One region of the Paenibacillus beijingensis genome, then DNA from elsewhere that is predicted to be linked to it. Evidence: predicted binding sites of a transcription regulator. Region 1 holds the regulator's gene; each other region holds the start of a gene.
The links. Region 1 encodes Rex, which represses fermentation and respiration genes when NADH is low (regulators of the CRP and FNR family bind a similar motif). Its sites were predicted from a motif close to TTGTGAAATATTTCACAA; they were not measured.

Region 1 (7,693 bases):
CAAGCGGAAGCGGCGAAAGGCGCGCCCAAGAAGCAGGACAAGGCGGAACCGGCCGTCCTGTTCGCATCCTCCTCGCAAATTGCCGAGTATGTGGCCAAAGGGCAAGGATTTTTCAAATTATTTATGTTCCGGCAGGCCGCCGATCAATTCCAGCAGGCCGTCCATGAATCGCCGGAATGCAATTTGGCCCGTTTGTTTTTGGCGATGTCGCTCATGCACCTTCAGCAGTGGGGCGACGCGGAACGGCATTTCCGCCTGTTGGTGGAACTGACGGAACATCCGAAATGGCGGGCGCTTGGCCTTAATGCGCTGGGCTGCATTCAAGCGATCCGCCTTAATTTGGAATATGCCGAGCATTATTTTTTAAAAGCCCATCAGACCGATCCGAGCTTTACGGATCCGTTAAACAACTTAAAGTCATGCAAAGAAACTCCCGGTCAATTATCCCTTTATTTCGGGAGTGCGGAGCTGACTTGTCTGTGAGAGGAAGAACCAATCTCCATGAATTATGCGGTACTGGATTTGGAAACAACCGGCACAGGCGCCGATGACGATATGATTCAAGTGGGACTCGTACTGCTGGATGAAGAGATGAATGTCGTTCAGACGTTCAACTCGTTCGTCCGGCCGTCGGGTCCCATCCCTGCTTTTATTACACAGCTGACGGGAATTGACGATTCGATGGTGCAGGATGCCCCCGAAACGGACGAAATGCTCCTTTCGTTAATTCCGCTTCTTGACGATGCGGTGCTCGTGGCGCATAACGTCAGCTTTGACGCAGGCTTTTTGAACCGTGCGCTTGACCGCTGCGGCTATTCGTCCTTTACGGGACGAAGGCTCGATACGGTCGAAATGCTCCGTATGCTGTATCCGACGCTGAGCTCTTATCAGCTCGGCAGCGTATCGGAGCACTTCGGCATTCGCCACGACCAGCATCACCGGGCGGACAGCGACGCGATGGCGACGGCGATTCTGTTCTCTGAATGCGTCAAAAAAATCCGTTCCCTGCCACTGCTCACTTTGCAGCGCTTCGCCGGGTTTATGCGGGATGACGATTTGGCATGGTTTCTGCAGGAGGAATTGGCGCTCAGAGAAGCGGTGAATCCGATGGATCCCGATTCGCATAGTTATTTCCGGCAGTTCGCGCTTAAAGTGGGCGAATGGACGGAAGAAAAGCCGCCAAGAGACGCCGATGAAGATTCAGGCGCGCTCGACGGCGTATCGTTTGAGCAATATTTAAGCGGCGTGCAGGACAAATTCCGCTCTATTTTTCCCGATTATGAAGAACGGGAAGCGCAGCAAACGATGTTTCGCGAAGTCGAGGACGCTTTCCAGCAAAGCCGCCATCTGCTCATCGAAGCGGGAACGGGAACGGGCAAATCGCTCGGTTATTTGATACCGTCATTATATTATGGGGTAAAAGAAGAGAAAAAAATAATCGTCAGCACCCATACGATCAATTTGCAGGAGCAAATCCGGCAGCGTGATTTGCCGCTGCTGCAAGAAGTGCTTCCTTTTCCGTTCAAAGCGTCCGTCTTCAAAGGAAGAGGCAATTATCTTTGTCTGCGCAAATTTGAAAGTAAAATTCAGACAAACGATTTTGTTTCGCCCGCCGAAGACCGGCTGACGGCCGCCCAAATGACCGTCTGGCTCGGCGAGACGGAAACAGGGGACCAGGAAGAGCTGAACTTCGGCAACAAGGGCGGGGATTTCTGGGAAACGGTAGCCAGCGATGCCGATTCCTGCTTGAACCGGGCATGTCCGTGGTTCAAACGCTGCTTCTATCACCGCGCCAAACAGGAATCGAACATTTCCGATGTCGTCATTACGAACCATTCCATGCTGTTCACCGACATTCGCGCCGACAACCGGCTTCTTCCGACGTATGAATTTTTGGTCATCGATGAAGCGCATCATTTGGAGGAAGTAGCGGGCAAGCATCTTGGCTTGCAGCTTTCCTATTTTTCCCTTGTCAATTTCATTACCCGGATGGCAAAAGACTCCCGCAGCGGGCTGCTGCCGCAGCTGCGCTTAAGGATTGCGGGCGAGAGCGACGACAAAGTTCCCGCCTGGACGGAAACGATCGATACGATTGTGCCCGTTTTCGGAGAACTCAAGGAGATGTGGGACCGGCTGTTCGAAATGCTGTATCAGCTCGCCGGATCGTCACCGTCCGCACAAAGCGAAACCGGTCAGGCCGTATACCGGCTGCGCGCCGGGCAGCTGCCGAAGGGATGGGAAGCGATCGCCGCCGAGGAAGCGAATTTGTTTGCGGAGCTGAACTCTGCGGCCAAGACGCTGGAAAAGCTGTTTACGGAAATGAAAGACCGGCTGGACGATTCGTCGCTGCAGGGGACGCTGACCGATCTTAGCGGCGCGGTCAAAGACGCGGCCCGGCTGCGGGATGAGCTGCGCCTGTTCGTGCGGGCGGATAAGCCGGAAACGGTGTATTGGATCGAGGCGAGCGCGTCGTACCGCAGCAAGTCGGTCCATCTTTTTGCGGTTCCTGCAGACGTGAGCGAGCAGCTGCGGCAATATTTTTTCGATGTAAAAAAGAGTGTCGTCATGACGTCCGCAACGCTTTCCGTGCAGAAGTCATTTCAGTATGCTTGCGAGCAGCTCGGGCTGAACGTACTGGATGAGAAACGGCTGAAAACGGTGCAGTTGCCTTCTCCGTTTCAATACCGGGATCAGGCGCTTGTCATGATTCCGCGAAATTTTCCGGTCCTCAAGGGGGCCACGCCGGATCCGGCTTATTTAAGCGCGCTCGTCGATTCGCTCTCCGAAGCGGCGCGCGAAACGGGGGGCCGGATGCTTGTGCTGTTCACATCCTACCGGATGCTGAAGCAAGTATACGACCCGCTGAAAGATGCGCTGGCCGGCAGCGGCATCAACGTGCTCGGGCAAGGCATTGACAGCGGCAACCGGAGCAAGCTTACGAGACGGTTCCGGCAGCAGCCGGCGTCGGTCTTGCTCGGCACGAGCAGCTTCTGGGAAGGGGTCGACATTCCGGGCGACGCGCTGATTTGCCTGGCGATTGTCCGGCTGCCATTCCAGCCTCCGAATCAACCTCTGCAGGAAGCGAAAGCGGAGCTGCTGCAGGAGGCGAAGCAAAACCCGTTTATGAAGCTGTCGATTCCCCAGGCCGTCATCCGCTTCAAGCAAGGCTTCGGCAGGCTGATCCGGACCGCCAAAGATAAAGGGATTGTCCTGATCTATGATACCCGGGTAATCGAAACGTACTACGGCAAATATTTTCTTTATTCGCTTCCGGGTCCGAAGATCGAGCATATGCATGTCGGGCAGATGGTGCCGCGGATGAGAGAATGGCTGTCGGAGGAGCGAAAGGAGACGCAAACAGGACCATGAAGATGAGCAAAACGATATCCGAAGCCGTCGTACGGCGGCTTCCGGTCTATTTGCAGGTGTTGAACGAGCTTCTTTCGCGGGATGTGCAAACGGTATCTTCACAGGAGCTCGGCATGAAGCTGGAGCTCAATCCCGCTCAAATCCGCAAAGATCTTGCATATTTCGGCGAATTCGGCCGCAAGGGCATCGGCTACGACGTCACCTATTTGATCGAAAAAATCCGCCAAATATTAAAGCTCGACCAGACGCTGAACGTCGCGCTCGTCGGCGCAGGAAACCTCGGGCACGCCTTGTGCAATTACAATACTTACTTGAAGGACAACATGAAGATTACCGCCATCTTTGATGCCAGCCCGGACAAGATCGGGACCACGATCAACTCGCTTACGGTGCTGCCGATGGACAAGCTGAAGGAGACGGTCGAGCAGGGCCACATCCGGATCGGCATCATTACCGTCCCCGCATCCGAAGCGCAAAATGTAGCGGACCAATTCGTGGAAGCGGGCATTGAAGGGATTTTGAATTTTGCGCCGGCCGTATTGAAATCGACCGAGGACGTGCGGATTCATTACGCCGATTTCACGACGCAGCTGCTGAGCTTGGCTTATTATATGGACAGGGAAGGGACCGAATACGAATGAGCAAATGGATAATCGAGAACGGGACGTTCATTACGATGGATGAGAGCAACCCGCTAGTGAAAGGCTATCTTGTCGTGGAGGACGACAAGATCGTATATGTCGGGGAGGAGGCTCCCGAAGGATCGGAGCAAATCACGGACAAAGTGGACGGCCGCCGCCTCCTGTTCATGCCCGGACTTGTGAACACGCACGGCCATGCGGCGATGTCGCTGCTGCGCGGGTACTCAGACGATCAAAATCTGCAGGTATGGCTGCAGGACAAAATGTGGCCGATGGAAGCGAAGTTTACCGCTGCGGACGTCAAATGGGGAACGGCTCTGGCCGTTATCGAAATGCTGAAGAGCGGCACGACCGCCTTCGTCGATATGTACGACCGGATGGACGAAGTGGCGAAGGTGGTGGAGCAGGCCGGCTTGCGAGGAGTGCTGATGCGCGGCGCGATCGGGCTCTGTCCGCCCGAAGTGCAAAAGGAAAAGCTCGCAGAAGCGGTATCGTTCGCAAAGGACTGGAGAGGAGCGGCAGACGGGCGCATTACGACGATGATGTCTCCGCATGCTCCGTACACTTGTCCGCCCGCTTTCATTGAGCAGTTCGTCCAGGCCGCCCACGATCTCGATTTGCCGATGCATACGCATATGTCGGAAACGGCGGCCGAGGTCGAGCAGAACGTGCGCGATTACGGCTGCCGTCCGGTGGAGCATTTGGATAAGCTCGGCATGTTTTCGCGCCCGTCGTTCGTGGCGCACGGCGTTCATTTGACCGATGAGGAAATCGCCCTGCTCGCGGAGCGGGGAGTCGGTGTTTCCCACAACCCGGCAAGCAATTTGAAGCTGGCGAGCGGCGTCGCCCGCGTGCCGGAGCTGCTGCGCGCCGGAGTAACCGTCTCGCTCGGAACGGACAGCGCTGCCAGCAACAACAACCTCGATCTGTTCGACGAAATCCGCCTCGCTGCGCTGATCCATAAAGGCGCCGGCTTCGACCCGACGGTCGTGCCGGCTGCTGAAGCGCTGCGCATGGCGACGGTGTACGGCGCCCGCACGATCGGTCAAGGCGATAAGCTTGGGGTGCTCAAGCCCGGCATGAAGGCCGATTTGATTGCGCTGGATACGGATCAACCGCATTTTTATCCGCAAAGCGATATGGTTTCGCATTTGGTCTATTCCGCTTCCGGCCGCGACGTTGCGCACGTATGGGTAGACGGCCGCCAGGTTGTGAAGGGCGGAAAATGCACGCTGCTCGACGAGGAGCGGATTAAATATGAAGCTCAGCAATGTTTTGAAAGGCTGTTGAACGGCTGATGAGGTCGGATTACAAACGGCCGCCGCTCATGTCGCGCACCAAGTGGACGGTGCTCATTACTGTTCTCGCATTGATCATCGTCTTGCTGCTCAATGCAGAGTATCGTTCGATGCAGGCGCCGCGCTGGAGCGAAGAAGCTCAAATAATGGCCGAAGTCAAGCAAAAAGCAAGCTTGGCTTCCGTAGATGAGGCGCACAAATATGTGTGGGACCGGACAGTATGGGTGACTCGCGGCGTGAACGGCTCCGGCGAAGCGTTCTACATTTGGTATGGAGACGGGAAGGTGCTGAGCACCATTCCGGCTTCGGAAGCCCAAACGGCGAAGAGCATCCGCGACCGGCTGCTTGCGCAAAGTCCGGACGTGGACATTACCCATTCGATCTCCGGCATGATTAATGGGGAGCCCGCGTGGGAATTGCTCTATTCCCGCATCGAGAACGGGGCGCGCAAATATTTCTACGATTTCTACGATTTCCGCAGCGGAAATTTGATTGAGACTTATAGACTGCCGGCAAAATATTCAACCTGACGTTTCCTGATATTACACGCCCCCCGCCGCTGGCGCTATGGTATACTTTCCTTATTGCAGCTCAACTATACTTTTATTTTTCAACAATGATATACTAGAGTATAGCAATTGTAATATACCGATTAGCCGCGAATAAGTCGGCTACCAGGCAGGAAGGGGGCATTATTCATCATGTTGAAGCTGAAGCTGCTGCCCGTGTTTACGACGATGATCGTAACCGCTGCTTTATTGTTCGGCGGCTGGTATCTGTATGAGCATACGGCGGTAGAAAGACCGCTGGTGAAAGCGATCGGTTCGCTTCCCGGTGTGGAATCGGTCAAGCCGGTCGTAGGCACGGATACGGTTACGGTCAACTTGACGCTCGGCAGCGATGCGGATCTCCGTTCTTTATACGAGGAGATTGCGGAGAAAGGCAAGAACGCGATTGGCGGCCGTAAGCTGAATCTGGACATTACGAGCGAATCCAGCGCCAAGCTGGATCAGATCTGGTCGGGTGAGCTGTTCACCATTGCGGAAGCGATGGAGAGCAGGCGCTATTCGGAAATACCTGCAGCGATGGAGAAGCTGGAACGGACGCACAAAGGACTTGTTGTCACGTCGGATATGGACGATAAGAATGTATATATTACGATGAAACTGGACTCGGCCGTCAAATATATCGTACTGCCGAGAATCGGCGACAAGATAGGAGTGTGGCCTGGTGCGTAAGTATAAATGGGAAATACTGGCCGGTTTCGTTCCTGTACTGCTCCTGTTCTTACTCACTCGCGGCATTAATATTTTACCGATTGTGTTCGCCATTTTGATGGCCGGCGGCATCTTTTATGTGCTGCGCTCCAGAGGACAGCTTGCCGCTGCGGGAGGCGCGCGCGAATCGAAAGGAAAAGCTCCGGCCGTCCTGTCGTTTGACGATATCGGCGGACAGGAGCGCCCGAAGCAGGAGCTGATTGAAGCGCTTGATTTTCTCGTTCGCCATGAGGAAATCGCCAAATTCGGCATCCGGCCGCTGAAGGGCATACTGCTGACCGGTCCGCCGGGAACGGGGAAGACGCTGCTTGCCAAAGCCGCCGCTCATTATACGGACTCGATTTATGTCGCCGCATCCGGCAGCGAATTTGTGGAAATGTATGTTGGCGTCGGCGCCGGACGGATCCGCGACCTGTTTAAGGAAGCACGCAAAAAGGCGTCGAAGGCGGGCAAGGCAAGCGCCGTCATTTTCATTGACGAGATCGACGTCATCGGCGGCAAGCGCGACGGCGGCCAGCATCGCGAATACGATCAAACGCTCAATCAGCTGCTGACGGAGATGGACGGCATTCATACGAACGAATCGCCGCGCATTCTGCTCATCGCCGCCACCAACCGCAAGGAAATGCTGGACAGCGCGCTGCTGCGTCCGGGCCGCTTCGACCGCCATATCGGCGTCGATCTGCCGGATAAGAAAGGGCGTTTGCATATTTTGAATATTCATGGCCGCAACAAGCCGCTGGCTAAAGATGCCAGTCTTGAACGGGTAGCGGAAGAATCGTTCGGATTTTCCGGCGCCCAGCTGGAAAGCGTCATGAATGAAGCGGCCATTTATGCGCTCCGCGAAGCGAAGCCGCTCATCGGCCAGCAGCATTTGTCGATGGCGATCGACAAAGTGATGATGGGCGAGAAGACCGACCGTGAAGCGACAAACGAAGAGCGGGAACGCGTTGCCATTCATGAGCTTGGCCACGCGATCGCCGCCGAGATGGTCCGCCCCGGGAGCGTGTCGCAGGTGGCGCTTTCCCCGCGCGGACAGGCGCTGGGCTACGTCCGGCACAACCCGCAGCAGGACCGTTACCTGTACACGCAGGATTTCCTCGAAGCG
Region 2 (7,693 bases), 2.3 Mb from region 1:
GAACGTCAGATCGTGTGAGACGAGCCGTTCGAAATAGCGGAATACCGCCCGGGACAGACCGAAGAAACGGACGCCGACAATTGGCAGCCAAATAAGCAGCACCGATTCAGGCCGCAGCGCCGCCGACGCGATCAAATATCCCGACGTCCCCATCAGCCCGATATTGGCGGCAATCGTGCAAAAGCCGAGCAATACGGCAAACGCCGCCCTGCCTTTGTACGGTTTCATAAAATAAAGCGTACGCAGCAGCACCTTCATCCCGTTCTCTCCTCTCTCCTCACTACGAGTGTCTTATCCCGTTCTCGCTTCCGTTCTCGTTTCCATCCTCTCTTCTGCTCTCTCTTCCTTTCGGAACGAGGATTCCCACATCTCCCGGTAAATGCCGCGCAAGTCCATCAATTCGCGGTGGGTCCCCGTCTCGGCCAGCCTTCCTTGATGCAGAACAAGGATGCGGTCCGCTCTTTGGGCGGTGTCCAGATGATGCGTCGACCACACGACCGTTCTACCCGCCGACCAGCGTTCCAGCGCCCTCGATACCTCCGTCGCATTTTCCATATCCAGCTGCGATACCGGTTCGTCAAAAAGCGCCACAGCGGCATTTCTCGTCAACGCGCGGGCTATGCCGAGCCGCTGGATTTGGCCACCGCTGAACTTCAGCTTCTCGGACAGCTCCGTATCATACCCATCCGGCAACCGGCTGATGAAAGCTTCCGCCCGCGCCAGACGCGCCGCTTCCTCCAGCTCCTCCTGCTCTGCAGCGGGTGCGCCGAGGCGCAAATTGTCGGCAATCGTTCCGGAGAATAGATGCGTCCGCTGCGGTACGACGGTCAGCTGCGAACGCCATGCTTCCGCGCCGATCTCATGCAAATCGGTTCCATCAATGCGGATTGTTCCCGAAGACGGAATGACGAAGCCTTGGATCAAATCGAGCAGCGTGCTTTTGCCGGCGCCCGTGCGGCCGACGACGGCAATTCGTTCGCCCGGCTCGATCGTAAACGATATGTCCTTCAGAACCGGATGCTCATCACCCGGATAGTGCACCGTAACCCGGTCGAATTCAATCCGGAACCCCTTGCGGCCGCAGGCGGCTGCATTCGATTTTTCCTTACGTCGTATATCCGTTTCTACCGAGCGTAACGGCTGATCCGATAGGACCGGCATATCCAGCACCTTCATGATCCGCTTCGCTGCGGCGACCCCGTTCATACCGGCATGGTATTGGACTCCGAGCATGCGGATCGGCGCGTAAAACTCAGGAACGAGCAGCAGCACGTAAAACGCCCGGTAAAATTCGATTTCTCCGGAAATGAGCCTCAGCCCGAGAAATACGGCTGCGATCGCGGTGCCAAGCGTGGCGAACAGCTCCATAACCAGCGCCGACAGAAAAGCCAGCCGCAGCGCGGACAGCGTCGCCGACCGGTACTGCTCGCTCATCGCTGCGATGATCTCCAGTTGGGCTTTGCTCCGGTTGAAAATCCGCAAGGTGGTAAGGCCCCGCATCACTTCAAAGAAATGGCCGCTTAACATGCCAAGCGCCTTGAATTGACGGTCCGCTTTCCGCTTGGCGGCGACGCCGACGAGAATCATGAACATAATAAGCAGCGGGAACGTAACCGCCAAAATGATCGCGCTCACCACGTCCAGCGACAGGACGACGCAAAGGGCCGCGGCCGGAAGAAAAACGGAGAGCACTGCTTGCGGGATGTATTTGGCTACGTACGTCTCGAGCTGTTCCACCCCTTCGGTCACGGTGCCGATCAGCTCGCCGCTGCGCTCCCCTTTTGTCAAAGAAGGACCGAGACGGGCCGCATGGCGGATGAGCTGCAGCCTCAGGCCGCTTTTGATGCGGATGGCCGCCTTCATCGCCATCCCGTCGGCCAGCATCTGCAGCAGCGAGCGCAGCACAATCCAACCGAGCAGCACGCCGAACAGCGGCAGCAGCGGCGCAAGCGGCGAGCCGCCGAGAAACGCCCGGTCGACAATGCGCGCCAGCGCCGAAGCTTCCAGCAGCAGAAAGACGCCTCCGCCTAAAGCAAATCCGATCGATGCCGCCAAGCCGAATGCGGCCGACGGAACGGACTTCAGCAGCCGTTTCATATCAGTAGTCCAGATGATCCGCGCGGGAAACCCGTTTGCGGAACACCCAGTAGTTCCAGATCTGGTAAGCAAGCACGAACGGTACGGTCGTCAAAGCGACGATTGTCATCACTTTTAGCGTATACGGTCCGGATGCCGCATTATGGATCGTCAGCGAGAAGTCGGAGTTAATCGAGCTGATCATGACGCGGGGGAACAATGCGGTGAACACGGTCACGGTCGAGAGCACGATTGTCAGACCGGTCATAATAAACGCCCAGCCGTCTTTTTTGTTCCGCAGAAAAAACTGCACCGAGAACAGCGCCAGTCCGGCCAGCACCGGAACCGCCCCGGGATTAATTCCGTTACGGGTAAACATATCCGTCTGAATGTAGCTCAGCACGACGAACAGCAGCAGCAGAACGGTCGTCCAGGCGCCGATGCCCATCGCCACCGAACGGGCGTTATTTTGCAAGTCGCCGGTCGTCTTCAGCGTCAGGAAGAGCGAGCCGTGCAGCAGAAACAACAGCACCATGCTCACGCCCGCGGTCACCGAATAGAGGCTGATCAGATCCCAGAAGCTGCCGACATAGTTCATATTTTCGTCAATCGGCACGCCTTTCATCAGGTTTGCGAGCGCCACCCCCCAGAGCAGCGGCGGCAGCAGGCTGCCGAAGAAAATGACCCAGTCCCATGTTTTGCGCCACGCGGGATGGGATACCTTGCTGCGGAACTCAAACGCCACCCCCCGTCCGATCAGCGCCAGCAGCATCAGAAAGAGCGCCATATAAAAGCCGCTGAACAGCGTCGCGTACCAGTTCGGAAACGCCGCGAACATCGCGCCGCCGGCCGTAATGAGCCACACTTCATTGCCGTCCCAGAACGGCCCGATCGTATTGATGATGACGCGACGGTCCAGATCGTCCTTGCCCAGAAACGGCAGCAGCATTCCGACGCCGAAATCGAACCCCTCCAAAAAAAAGAACCCGACAAACAATACCGCAATCAACACAAACCATACGGTTTCCAACATCTACAATTCGGCCTCCCCTGCTTCACTTTTTCTCTAAAAAGTACCTGCCGGAAGCGGTTGTTCCGTCTCCGCAAGTGCGCCTTCATGAGCCTGCTTTGCGTTTTCTTCGTCCGCTGGATGGACGCCTTCTTCATCCGCACCCTGACGGATTGTCCGCACGAACAGATAAATAAGCACCGCCGCCAAAATACCGTACACGAGCGTGAATCCGATGAGCGAGGTCAGCACCATTGCAGAAGATACCGTAGGCGACACGCCGTCCTCAGTCTTCTGCAGCCCGAATACGATCCACGGCTGCCTTCCGATCTCGGTCATGATCCACCCCGCCGTATTGGCGATAAACGGCAGCCCAATTGCGGGCACCATCCAGCGTAAATACCGCTTTTGCCGCTCAAGCCGTTTGCGCATCACCGCGATCGTGCCGTATAGGCCGAGCAGCACCATCAGTCCTCCGGCAAGCACCATAATCCGGAAGCTCCAGAACGTCGTCCGCACGGGCGGGATGTAATTACCGGGTCCGTACTGCGCTTCATACTGAGCCTGCAGGTCTTTAATGCCCTGTACTTGGCCGGTCAGCTTGTTGTACGAGAGTACGCTGAGCAAGCCCGGGATTTCGAGTGAAAAATCGTTCTTTTGCCCGCTTACGTCAATGCCCGCAATGACCGTCCACGGCGCGCTGTCGCCGCTCGTTTCCCACAGTCCCTCCGACGCCGCCATCTTCATCGGCTGGCTTTGGACCAGATGCTGCGCCTGGTCATGGCCGACGATGGCGACCAGAATGCTCGATATGAGCGCCACCACAATGGCGATCGAGAAGGACGGCTTAAAAATGTCCAGCTGCTGCTTTCTGAGCAGCTTATAGGCGCTGACGCCGGTCATAAACAGCGCTCCAGTCGCAAGCGCGCCGAACACCACATGCGGAAATTCCAGCCAAAGCTGCGGATTGGAGAGCAGCGCGCCGAAGCTTACCATTTCCGCATGGCCGTCCCTTATGGCAAATCCAACCGGCTCCTGCATGAAGGAGTTGGCCGTCAAAATCCAGAAGGCCGACATCGTCGTGCCGGCCGCCACAAGCCAGATCGAGGCCAGATGCACCTTTTTCGGCAGCCGCTCCCAGCCGAAAATCCAAACCCCCAGAAACGTCGATTCCAGGAAGAAGGATACGAGCGCTTCAACGGCAAGCGGCCCCCCGAACACGTCCCCGACGAACCGGGAATAGTCGGACCAGTTCATGCCGAACTGGAACTCCTGCATAATGCCGGTTACGACGCCGACCGCAAAATTAAGCAGAAACAGCTTGCCCCAAAATTGGGCCATCCGTTTGTAGACATCTTCTTTTTTGACCACATACAGCGTGTGCATAACGGCAATCAGAAAAACGAGGCCGATTGATAACGGCACGAACAAAAAATGATAGATCGTCGTGATGGCGAACTGCCACCGTGCCAAATCCAAATGATCCATTTGCGCTTACTCCTCCCAGTCGATACCGCATAACCTGAAATTTGTTTCCAGCGTACCATATCGCGCGGCGGACTTTTGTGATAAAAATCACAATCTTGGCGCTAAAAAGAGCGGACTCGAAACAGCGGACACTCGCAGAGCAGATGCGTTGTTGATTGTTCGGATTCAGAACAACAATAAGCATCCTGCACAAGGCAAAATGCCTTGCGGCTCATCATACCGGCAGGCAACCCGCTCGACAGCAAAGGCGTGCGGCGCCCGGTTAGACTAGGAATCGACTCGCTTCACAGCACCACGCTTTTTCCATGTCTCCTGCTTCTCCAAGCTTTTTCCCTCCCCCATTTATTTCGACGCAAAGCGGAAATCAGCGACACCGCACGTTTAGGCTCCATTCAACTCAGCCGGTTCGATTCGTTCCGTCTGAGGGAGTCGATGGATCGCAGGTTATTTCCTAACGGCTGCCATTGCCGCTAATTGAACGAAAATGGCCCCTTTGAATTTCTAACGGAGATGAGCGCTGTTATTGGTTGCAGGAATAGCCCTGTTTGAGCGGAAACCATCAGATAAGGTCTCTCATAACCGTTACATTTTGCAAAAGGGCATTTTGAGCACAATAACGTCATGCTTAGCCGTTAGCTCTCGAAGGTCATTCATGCATTCCGTCTGCGCGGGCTGAACCTACGACCCCATCGCTGCCAGCGATGCGCTCGATCCACCTTAGAGTTACATGATTTCCTAAACAACAAAAAATGAACCGGTCAAGGGCAGTCCCTTGACCGGTTCATTGTTAGGTTTTTTTGAAGCTTTATGAACGCTATGACCTGTCCCGCACATGACACTTTCCGGTTTCACCGCAGCAGGTTCAGGTCGATCTGCTTTCACGATCACGCTGCCGCATCCGGTAATCGTAGTTGTCCTTGCAAAGCTGCAGCAGATCATGCTTCAAGCCGCGCTTCGGCAGCGTAATTCGAAAAGGGACGCCCTTATTCCGCTCGCCCGGCCGTCTGAGCGCACGCTTGACGGCCTGCGGGTCGCCAAGCCGGTTCACAATCAGCTCGTCCGGCTTGCCATGCTCCCGGTAACGCGATATAACAAAACGGTCGCAGGCGGCATCTGTGTAACCCGGCTCCAGCTCCCGCAGCTCGAAGTCGCGAAGCATCCCTTGCTGCACTTTGGCAATCATGACGGCCGCTTCCCCGAAATAAAGCACTTCTTGGTTAAGATCCGTCTCGCGGTCGACGATTTGCCGCTCCGGAATTTTCTCCAGCGAACGGATATGGCGCAGTATATTGTCCGCTTTCTCAAACAGCAGCCGCTCTGAATAATATTCCATTTTCCGGTACATCTCCGCGGTCAGGTTGCTGCCGGAAGCGAGCAGCTCTGCGGCTTGCCTGACGGAGTCCAAGTAATCGTCTTCGCTTATTAAACCTTCACAAATCCCGCTGCACCTCTTGATATGATAAAGCAGACATACCCGTTTCGGCATCGTCGTGCATGTCCGAAGCTTGAAGTGATCGGCGACAAACTCCAGCACCTGATTGCGGAAATGAGCGCTTGCAAACGGTCCGAACCGCTGCATCGGCGGCAGCGCCGCATCCTGTTCTGGGCCTCCCGGCTGTTCTTTGGAACGCTTCCGCGAGGGCGCCTCTGACGCTGCGGCTGTCTCCCGGAAGGCTGTATCCAGCTCCGTCGATGTCGATGTCGCCGTCTCCTGAAAGGCTACGTCCAGCTCTGTCAATGTCGCTGCCTCCTGAAGGGACGCGTCTAACTCCGTCGACGCGGCTTTCTCCTTCTCCCTGCGGTCGCGGAAAAACACGTCCAAACGCGGAATCCGCTCCTGCGTCAGCATGAGATAAGCGTAGCCGCTGTTATCACGCTTGAGCGCCCGGTTGTAGGGCGGCTTATGAATTTTGATCAAATTATTTTCGAGCAGCAGACTTTCGGTCTCATTGTTCACGAGGATGACTTCGATCGAGTCAATCTCGGCGACGAGCTCACGCAGCCGCTTGCGGGTATGATTTTGATAAAAGTAGGATTGCAGACGGCTTCGCAAGCATTTCGACTTACCGACATACAAAATGCGTCCCGACGCATCCTTCATGATGTAGCATCCGGGCCGCATCGGATAGTCGCCGGCATTAAAGGCAAACGGCATCGGCCCAATACCCCTCCGGTCGTTTCAGTTACGGGAATCTAATCAAACGCTTAGCGACAAACATTTGTTCCCGTAACCTATTTTACCGAACGTGCCATAAAAAAGAAATAGCCCGTCTGAATTATCTGATCTGCTGCACGGGCCGGGCAGCAGATCAATCTTCAGCCCGCCTCTTCTGGGCCATCAGGTCTCAGGGCCGCTTGCAGCCACCAGCGGCGCCAGCGCCTGGCTGCCTTGCGGCTCAATCAGGCTTTTGTGGATCCAGATCGCCGCCTGGCTGCCGTCTCCCATCGCAATCGCCGTTTGCTCGGAATGGGCAAGCACGTCGCCGGCCGCCCAAACGTTCATTACGTTGGTCATTTTGGTGCGGGGATCGGCCAGCACGTGACGGTTGGCATGCAGCCGGACGCCGAGCTGCTGCGCCAGATTCGAGCGCACCTCGTTGCCGCCGAAAGCGACGAAACCGCGCTCGGCCTTAAGTGTCCTGCCGGACGCCGTTACGACGCCGGTCAGGAAGGAACCGTCCCGCTTCAGTTCGCGGACCGCTTCGTTTACGTATTCAACGCCGCTTTTTTCCATTTGCGCGATCAGTTCCTTGTCCACGCCCGTCTGCTCATGATTGATATAGACCAGATTGCGGGTCCAGTACAGAAGCGTCAGCGCCATTCTCGCTCCGACGTTGCCCGAGCCGATGACGAGCGCCCTCTTCCCGGTCAGTTCATACCCGTCGCAGTCGGGGCAAACATAGATGCTGATGCCAAGGCATGGCGTCAGCTCCCCTTTCAGCTCCGGAAGCCGGTCCATGACGCCCGTCGCAAGCAGCAGCCGCTTCGCGCGGACCGTCTCCCCGCTCTCCGTCTCGACCGCGAAACCTTCATCCGTCTGCTTCGCACCTACCGCCCGACCGGAAACAAACGTTACCCCGAGCCGCTCCGCATGGATTCTCCCGTGCTGCCGCAGCTCCG
Region 3 (7,693 bases), 2.3 Mb from region 1:
TGCTTTGCAGCTCCTGCTGCAGCGCGGCCAGATCCGATTCGCTGCGTGCCAGCAGCCCCAGATTGACGCCTTCCTTCGCAAGCGCGATGGCGGCCGCTTTGCCGATTCCTTTTCCCGCGCCGGTAATAATGGCTGATTTACCTTTTAGTGTCATAAACTTACCGCTCCTTATCCAATGATTTCTTCTCTCTATATAGCTTATACACCCCATATAGTATAACAAACCTCCCTTTTCATCCAAACCGGATGTGGTTGATCATCGTCATTGAATGAATTTAATATTTTAAAAAAGAGGGACGTAAGACCGGCGCGTTGAAATAGTTGAAATAGATGAAACAGATGAAACAGATGAAACAGTAAATGGAATACATAGAGCGGGGGACGATAAGCCATGCATACGAATGCAGTCGGCCCGAACGGTGCGCAGCGATGAAGATTACAATCGTTGGTGCCGGTGTGGGCGGTTTGGTAACGGCGCTTTTGCTGAGAAGGCAAGGGCATGAAGTGACCCTATACGAGAAGGAATCTCAGGTCGGCGGCTGTATCGCCCGTGAAAGCAACGGGGAATTTAGCATTGACCAAGGACCGACGATCGTGCTGCTGCCGCACCTGCTGCGGGAGATTTTGCGGCAGGCCGGCATTCCGGACGAGGCGGTGGAACTGCTTCCATGCGATCCGCTCTACGACATATACGAATCCGACGGAACCAAATGGACCAAATGGCGGGATCCCGATAAGCAGGCGACCGAGATCGAAAGGTGCTATCGCGGCGGCGGATCGGACTTCCGACGGTATATGGCCGATATGGAACGGATTTTCGATTACGGGTACGAAGCTTTTTTATCCCGCACGTTTGTGAAGAAGAGAGCTTTCCTCACGCTCCGTAATTTGGCCTTTCTGGCTCGTTCACGCGCTTACCGCGCACTTAAACCGTTTACAGCCTCTTATTTCCGCGACCCCCGCCTGCAGGACGCTTATTCGCTGCAGTCTCTATATATTGGCGGCGCCCCCCGCAAAGCTCCCGCTCTGTACGGACTCATTCCATACAGCGAGCACCGGCACGGCATCTGGTATATCAAAGGCGGGTTCCGCCACCTCGCCGATGTGCTGGAACAAGCGTGCCGCGACAGCGGCGTTACAATCCGATGTTCCGCTCCCGTCACCGCCATTCATGTGGAGAAGGGAGTTTGCAAAGGGGTTACGGTCGCAGGCGAAGCCGCTTTATGCGATGCAGTCGTCTTTAACGGCGATTATCCGATGCTGGACGGTATTTTGCAAGGATGGCGCGGCCGCAAAAAGAAAAAGTTCCGTCCGTCGTCGGGCACTCTGCTCATCTACCTGGGGGTGGACAAGCGGTGGGAAGGCGTGGGCGCTCATCAGTTCTTTTTCCCCGAATCGATGGATTATCATATGGCGGATCTGTTCCAGATGGGCCGTTTATCCGTTGATCCGACATTTTACGTGTTCAATCCGGCTGCGATTGACAGCGCAGCGGCGCCTGAAGGCAAAAGCGTGCTGTATGTGCGGGTGCCCGTACCGGCGTCGGAGGAGATCGACTGGGATATGGCGGGCGAAGCGGTCGTCAGCCGGGTGCTGGACAAAGCCGAGCGCATCCTGTTTCCCGGGCTGAAGCAGGCGATCCGGTGGCAGAAGGTGCGGACGCCGCGCGATGCGGCGCGGCAAGGGCAGTACCTGGGAGGAAGCTTCGGCATCGCGCCTATTTTGACGCAGATCGGTGCATTCCGGCCGCAGGTCAAGCCGCTTGGCGTGGAAAGGCTGTACGCGGTAGGAGCGTCGGTTCATCCCGGCGGCGGCGTGCCGATTGTAATGCAGGGGGCGCGTTTGCTGAGCGAAACGATTTGCAAAGAGCTTGGATCCTGATCAGAGCTTTAAGGAGCGTCGGGACATCCCGCTGCTAACGAGCCGGCATCAGGCGGTTTACAGCTGCGGAGAACTCATAGTACAATAGTTGTATGACTACTAACAGTGTGCTCGATATGGAGCAAAGAGTGAAAATTTTTAAAGCGCTGGCGGATCCGACCCGACTGGAAATCGTCCGGACGCTGCATTCCAATGCGAAGGAAATGAATTGCGGAGAAGTAGGCCATCTTTGCGAAGCTTCGAAATCGAACACTTCCTATCATTTTCGTACATTAAGGGAGGCCCGGTTAATCAATGTACGCAAGGAAGCGCAAACGAAATATATGAGCATTAACAAAGAGACCTTTCATCAATATTTGCCCGGATTTCTCGATACGCTGTGAAGTCCGGATTTTTTTGATCTTTAGTTCAATAGTTATTGAATTACAAAACTATAAACTAAAATCTAAGAAGAGGAGTGTTACACGCAATGAATAAAAGGCTCGCTTTATTTTTTCTGATTATGTTTGTCGTCGGCACCGACACGTTTTTGATTTCCCCGCTTATTCCAACGCTGCAGAAGCAGTTTCACATTTCAACGGAGCTTTCCGGCTGGATGATGGGCGCATACGCACTCGGCTATGCCCTGTTTGCGCTTATTGCCGGACCGCTTTCCGACGGATGGGACCGAAAAAAAGTGATGATCGCCGGCATGGTCTGCTTTTCGGCCGCCACCATATTGTGCGGCTTTGCGACCAGCTTTTGGACGATGTTTCTGTTTCGCTTTTTGGCGGGCGTCAGCGCGGCGTTCGCTTCTCCCCAAGTGTGGGCCGCCATTCCGGCGCTGTTTCCTCCGAATAAAATCGCGAAGGCGTTCGGCATAACAACGGCCGGGCTTGCCGTCTCGCAGGCGCTCGGCGTACCGATCGGCAGCTGGCTGGCGGTCACGAACTGGTCCTATCCGTTCTTTGTGATTGGAGCCGGCTCGCTCTTGCTGGCGCTGCTGATCGCTTTTATCGTGCCCGAATTGAAACCGGCCCAAGACGCGGGTGCGCCATCTTCCTTGTTCGGAAGATACGTGCCGTTAATAAAGAGCGGAACCGCTCGCGGGGCTTTTCTCGCTTATTTTTTATTTCAGTTCGGCAATTTTGCCGCTTTCACGTTTATCGGGAAGTGGCTGACAGACCGGTTCGGCATCTCGGTCGGCGCAGTGGGCGGCGTGATCGTATTTTTGGGGCTCGGCAATTTGGTCGGCAGTTTTGGGAGCGCAGCAATAATCAACAAATTCAACCGTTTCAATACGATGGCCGGTGCCATTCTGCTGCTGATCGTATGTTTTCTCGTCCTGCCCCATCTTCCTGCGCTTGCGGCCGTCGCAGCCGTTTACTTGATCATTTTTGCCGTTCTCGGCACGATCTTTCCGCTCATGATGGGGATGCTGATCTCCTTGAATCCGGCCGTTCGGGGCACGATTTCCAGTCTCGCGAATTCCGTCATGTACGGCGCGACGACCGCAGGAGCCTGGGTGGCGGGCCTCTTGTATGCGTTGTTTAACGGGTTCGCGGCCGTTGGCCTGATGACGGCGGTTAGTATGGGAGCTTCGCTGCTTGTCTTTATGGCCAGCGGGGTGCTTGCCGTGCAAGGCGCACCGAAAGAAGCCGCAAAGCTGAACAACAATAAGGCGTAGCCGTAACAATGCTTTCTACATGTTCCGAACCGGAGACGGGATCATTTTCCAGCCCAAATGGGGAAGATTTTCTTTGGCAGAGGCAGGAAATAGAGAGAACCGCGCGAAATCATATAGAGTAACACGATTGTCAATCGATCCGTTTCCCGCCTACGATAAGCGTCATGATGCGGCCGCAGTACATATTAGACCCGGTTAAGGCCGTCTTCGCCAACGAATGCAGCATGGGAAGCAGAGAAGCCGATTGGCCATTTTGTGTCTGCCGCTTGAAGTATTCCGAAGTAATACCAATTTTAACCGTTGGTGCTGCCTGGTGTTACTGAATGAACCGATGCCAAGTTAACCAAAAGGGAGGAACATGTTTATGTCGTATCATTTTCTGATAGGGAACGATAATGGAAACAGCGAGCACGATATCATCGTGGATGGAAAGCTGATCCGTCAGCCCAATGTATACTGCCAGGTGGACAAGCTGCCGTGGAGCGAGGATTTGTCTCCGGAGAGCTTCATCCGCAACCTTCATGAGCAGCTGATCGTAACGATCGATTCGCCCTCGGCGAAGCCGGGTATGTATTATATCGGCAAGTTCGCGCTGGTGAGCGGCGAGCTGCTGGACAATATGCAGATCGGCATCGATCAGAAGAGTGAATTGGACCTGCCGATCGTCAACACGCTGGCGCAAATCGCGGCGGTTGCGGTGCAAAAGTCGTATGAGGAAAACAAGCAAATTCCGGAGAAAGTCGAAGTTCGGGCGGATATGGCCACGTGCTTGCCGGTGACGCAGCATACCGATGAGTCGGCGGCCAAATTCGAGTCCAAATTCACGGCCGGCACGCATCATGTGACGGTTCACCTGAACAAAACCCGCGTTGCGGTCAACATCGTCTTCGAATATGTGAAAGTCATCCCGGAAGCGACGCCGGTCACGTTCGCCCTGCAAAAAAACTCCGAAGGGCATTGGCGCGAAGGGGATATTTTCGCCGAATTCGTCGAAACGTACGGGCTCGAAAAAGATTTTACCGGCGCTTATTTCAAGGATAAGCGCATTCTGCATACCGATATCGGCGACGGATCGACCGAATATCCGATCACGGAAGGGAACAAGTTCCTGCGCCAGTTCGTGCACGGCAGCCATCACGGCGCAGGCTATGCGATCGAAGAAGCGCTGGACGATTTTAACCGGATCATCCATCTGCCGGACAGCCCGCGCCAGTTTTACAGCGACGTCATCAAAAACCCGGGCCACAAATACCACGGACGCGCCATTAAGACGCTGAACCGCCCGCTGGAGGGCCAAGCCCGGCATATCGTGCAGAACATCCGCAAGCAGCTGACGAAGGCGCGCAACGAAATCGACATCATTTGCGTCTACGGCGGCGGCAGTATTCTGATGCGCACGCAGCTCTACCCAATGCTGAAGGAGCTGTGCGACGAGCGCGAAATCAAGCTTCTGTACATTCCGGCCGAATATGCGGTCACGATGAATGCGGAAGGGCTGGACGCTTTCGTCCACGGCAAAATTTTCGAAAAGCTGAAGAGCAAAAACATGCAAGCCGTGTAAGGACGGGCGGCCGAAATAACGGCGCCCTCGCGCCGTCCGATCGGGGTGAAACGAAATGAAACGAAACAAGCAGCCGGGCGAGAACATCAGCCTGAAGACGAAGAAGAATGAAGCGCCTGAGGTGATGGACTGGATTAACAGCCAGTCCAATCTGATGGACTCGATCCGGTATTTGATTGAAAATGAAGTGCGTCAGTTCGGCGTGCGCAACCTGCAGCAGTTGATTCCGGCCGACCGGAGCGGGCTTGCGGCGGGCGCTGTGCTGGCCCCGCTGGAGACGGCGGCAGCCGCGCAGCCTGCGGCAGCAGCTGCACTGCAGATTGCCGCACAGGAGGAAGCGGCCGCCCGGACGGTTGCCGGTGAGACGGAAGAAGCCGTTCAGCCGGCTGTCGCCCGGTCGGAAGCAGCGATAGAGACGGCTCCGCCGGCGGCGCCGGAAGAATCGCGCAAGCCGCTTCCGGAAGACGATATTGATGAAGAAGATATCGAAAGCTGGATATAATAACAATGAGCGGAAGAGGATGAAGCCTTGTGGCGGAGCCCGCTTCCGCTTGCTTCTGTATTCTTTTGCACAAAAAAGTCGATTTTCCGACATTTTTGTTTTGCAGTTCTCGGCGACAAGTTGTAAAATGGTCGATAGAAGGTTCCGTGCCGTGCCTGGCCGTAATTCGTACCGGGTAATCGTTACTGAAGACATCCCTCCTGTCGCATTTGGTCGTTATAAATGAGATCAAGCGGAGTTACGGGTATACAAACTTGTTCTTCCGTTTATGTGAAATTTGTAACAATCCTTTGCCGACAAGGAATGATGCCCTCTACCCTACCGCGTGAAGATCATTTGCAAATGATTGAACGGCGGTCAAGTTTTCAGGGGGCGGAACAGATTATCCCAGAGCAAAGGAGGAAGTTTTTACTATGTCTAACAATCAACAAACGGCTACTTCCGTGGCTACCGAAACTCCGGCTGTACAGAAGGATATTCTCGATCAACTGATGAAACCGGAAGTTCAGCAGTCGCTGACGGTGCTGGTCGATAACCTGCCGAAGCTTGCTGAAATGGTGACGCTGCTCACCAACTCTTACGACGTTGCGAAATCCCTGGCGACGGACAAAGTTTTGATCAACGATTTTGCGGGTGGTATCGGCGAAGTCGTCAAGCCGCTGGTAGAAAAAACGAAAGGCGTCGCGCAAGCGGCGATTGAAGCGGGCGACAAGGCTCAAACGGAAACGAACACCATCGGTCTGTTCGGACTGCTCAAACTTCTGAAAGACCCGAATGTACAAAAATCGTTGCGCTTTACGCAGGCTTTCCTGGAAGCGCTCGGCGAAAAGCAAAATAAGTAGAACGGAGGAATAGTCATGGCGAAGCAAATTCTGATTCTGGGCGGCGGCTACGGCGGTCTTCTGACTGCGCTGACGGCCCGCCAACATTTGTCGGCACAAGATGCGACGATTACGGTCGTCAACCGTTACCAATCGCACCAAATTATTACCGAGCTGCACCGTTTGGCTGTCGGCAATTTGTCCGAGAAGGCTGTAGCGCTCCCTTTGGACAAGCTGCTGAAAGGCAAAGATATCGATCTGAAAATCGGAACGGTTCAAGAAATCTCGCCGGATTCGAAGCAAGTGAAGCTGGCAAGCGGCACGACGCTGACGTACGACGCGCTTGTCATCGCACTGGGCAGCGAAACAGCTTTCTTCGGCATCCCGGGCCTGCAGGAGTACAGCTTTACCCTCAAATCCGTGGACGATGCGAACAAAATCCGCGCGCATGTTGAAGAGTCGGTCGTCAAATATGCGAAGTCCAAAAACAAAGCGGACGCCACGTTTGTCGTGGGCGGCGGCGGTCTGACCGGCATCGAGCTCGTCGGCGAATTTGCCGACATGCTTCCGGGTCTGTGCCGTAAATACGGCGTCGATTTCGAAGACATTTCCATCTACTGTGTCGAAGCGGCTCCAAGCATTCTGGCGGGCTTCCCGGCGGAGCTCGTTGAGCGCGCCCAATCGTCCCTGGAAAAACGCGGCGTTCAGTTCAAAACGGGACTGCCGATTACCGAAATGAACGGTGCAACCGTATCGCTCAAGGACGGAAGCACGATCGAAACGAATACGCTCGTTTGGACCGGCGGCGTTCAAGGTAACTCCGTTGTTGCAAACTGCGGCATCGAAGTGAACCGCGGCCGCGCGACCGTTACCGACGTGCTGCAGTCAACCTCGCATAGCGACGTGTTCATTGCCGGCGACAGCGCCGTTGTTATGAATGAGGAAGCCGGACGTCCGTTCCCGCCGACGGCACAGCTCGCTTGGCAAATGGGCGAGACGATCGGTTACAATCTGTTCGCGTACTTCAACGGCACGAAGCTGGAAGAGTTTACGCCGGTATTCTCCGGTACGCTCGGCAGCCTCGGCCGCAAAGACGCAATCGGCATGATCGGCGGCAACCAAACCCGCCTGAAAGGTCTGCCGGCTACGCTGATGAAAGAAGCGAGCAACATGCGTTATCTTTCGCACATTAACGGTCTGTTCGCGCTGGCTTATTAAGAAGCGCGCAGCACCAAAGCCTGTCAGGGCGCTCCGGAACATTC

Region 2: a site for Rex is predicted at 4,649-4,666, ahead of VN24_RS14185 (cytochrome ubiquinol oxidase subunit I). Genes of this name have one in related genera too.
Region 3: a site for Rex is predicted at 5,879-5,896, ahead of VN24_RS08765 (DUF1641 domain-containing protein). Genes of this name have one in related genera too.

The regions. Positions count from the first base shown of each region.
Region 1 covers NZ_CP011058.1:5,435,127-5,442,819, reverse strand. Annotated here, with positions in the region: gene VN24_RS26635 (tetratricopeptide repeat protein) at 1-483, shown strand, start outside; gene dinG (ATP-dependent DNA helicase DinG) at 502-3,369, shown strand; gene VN24_RS24530 (redox-sensing transcriptional repressor Rex) at 3,366-4,010, shown strand; gene VN24_RS24525 (amidohydrolase) at 4,001-5,308, shown strand; gene VN24_RS24520 (cell wall elongation regulator TseB-like domain-containing protein) at 5,308-5,838, shown strand; gene VN24_RS24515 (hypothetical protein) at 6,010-6,546, shown strand; gene VN24_RS24510 (AAA family ATPase) at 6,539-7,693, shown strand, end outside.
Region 2 covers NZ_CP011058.1:3,126,276-3,133,968, reverse strand. Annotated here, with positions in the region: gene cydC (thiol reductant ABC exporter subunit CydC) at 1-258, opposite strand, end outside; gene cydD (thiol reductant ABC exporter subunit CydD) at 292-2,097, opposite strand; gene cydB (cytochrome d ubiquinol oxidase subunit II) at 2,099-3,109, opposite strand; gene VN24_RS14185 (cytochrome ubiquinol oxidase subunit I) at 3,143-4,573, opposite strand; gene VN24_RS28205 (GIY-YIG nuclease family protein) at 5,436-6,728, opposite strand; gene VN24_RS14175 (NAD(P)/FAD-dependent oxidoreductase) at 6,912-7,693, opposite strand, start outside.
Region 3 covers NZ_CP011058.1:1,966,787-1,974,479, reverse strand. Annotated here, with positions in the region: gene VN24_RS08795 (3-ketoacyl-ACP reductase) at 1-154, opposite strand, end outside; gene VN24_RS08790 (phytoene desaturase family protein) at 430-1,881, shown strand; gene VN24_RS08785 (ArsR/SmtB family transcription factor) at 1,974-2,264, shown strand; gene VN24_RS08780 (MFS transporter) at 2,351-3,547, shown strand; gene VN24_RS08775 (ParM/StbA family protein) at 3,912-5,108, shown strand; gene VN24_RS08770 (hypothetical protein) at 5,164-5,610, shown strand; gene VN24_RS08765 (DUF1641 domain-containing protein) at 6,024-6,452, shown strand; gene VN24_RS08760 (NAD(P)/FAD-dependent oxidoreductase) at 6,468-7,649, shown strand.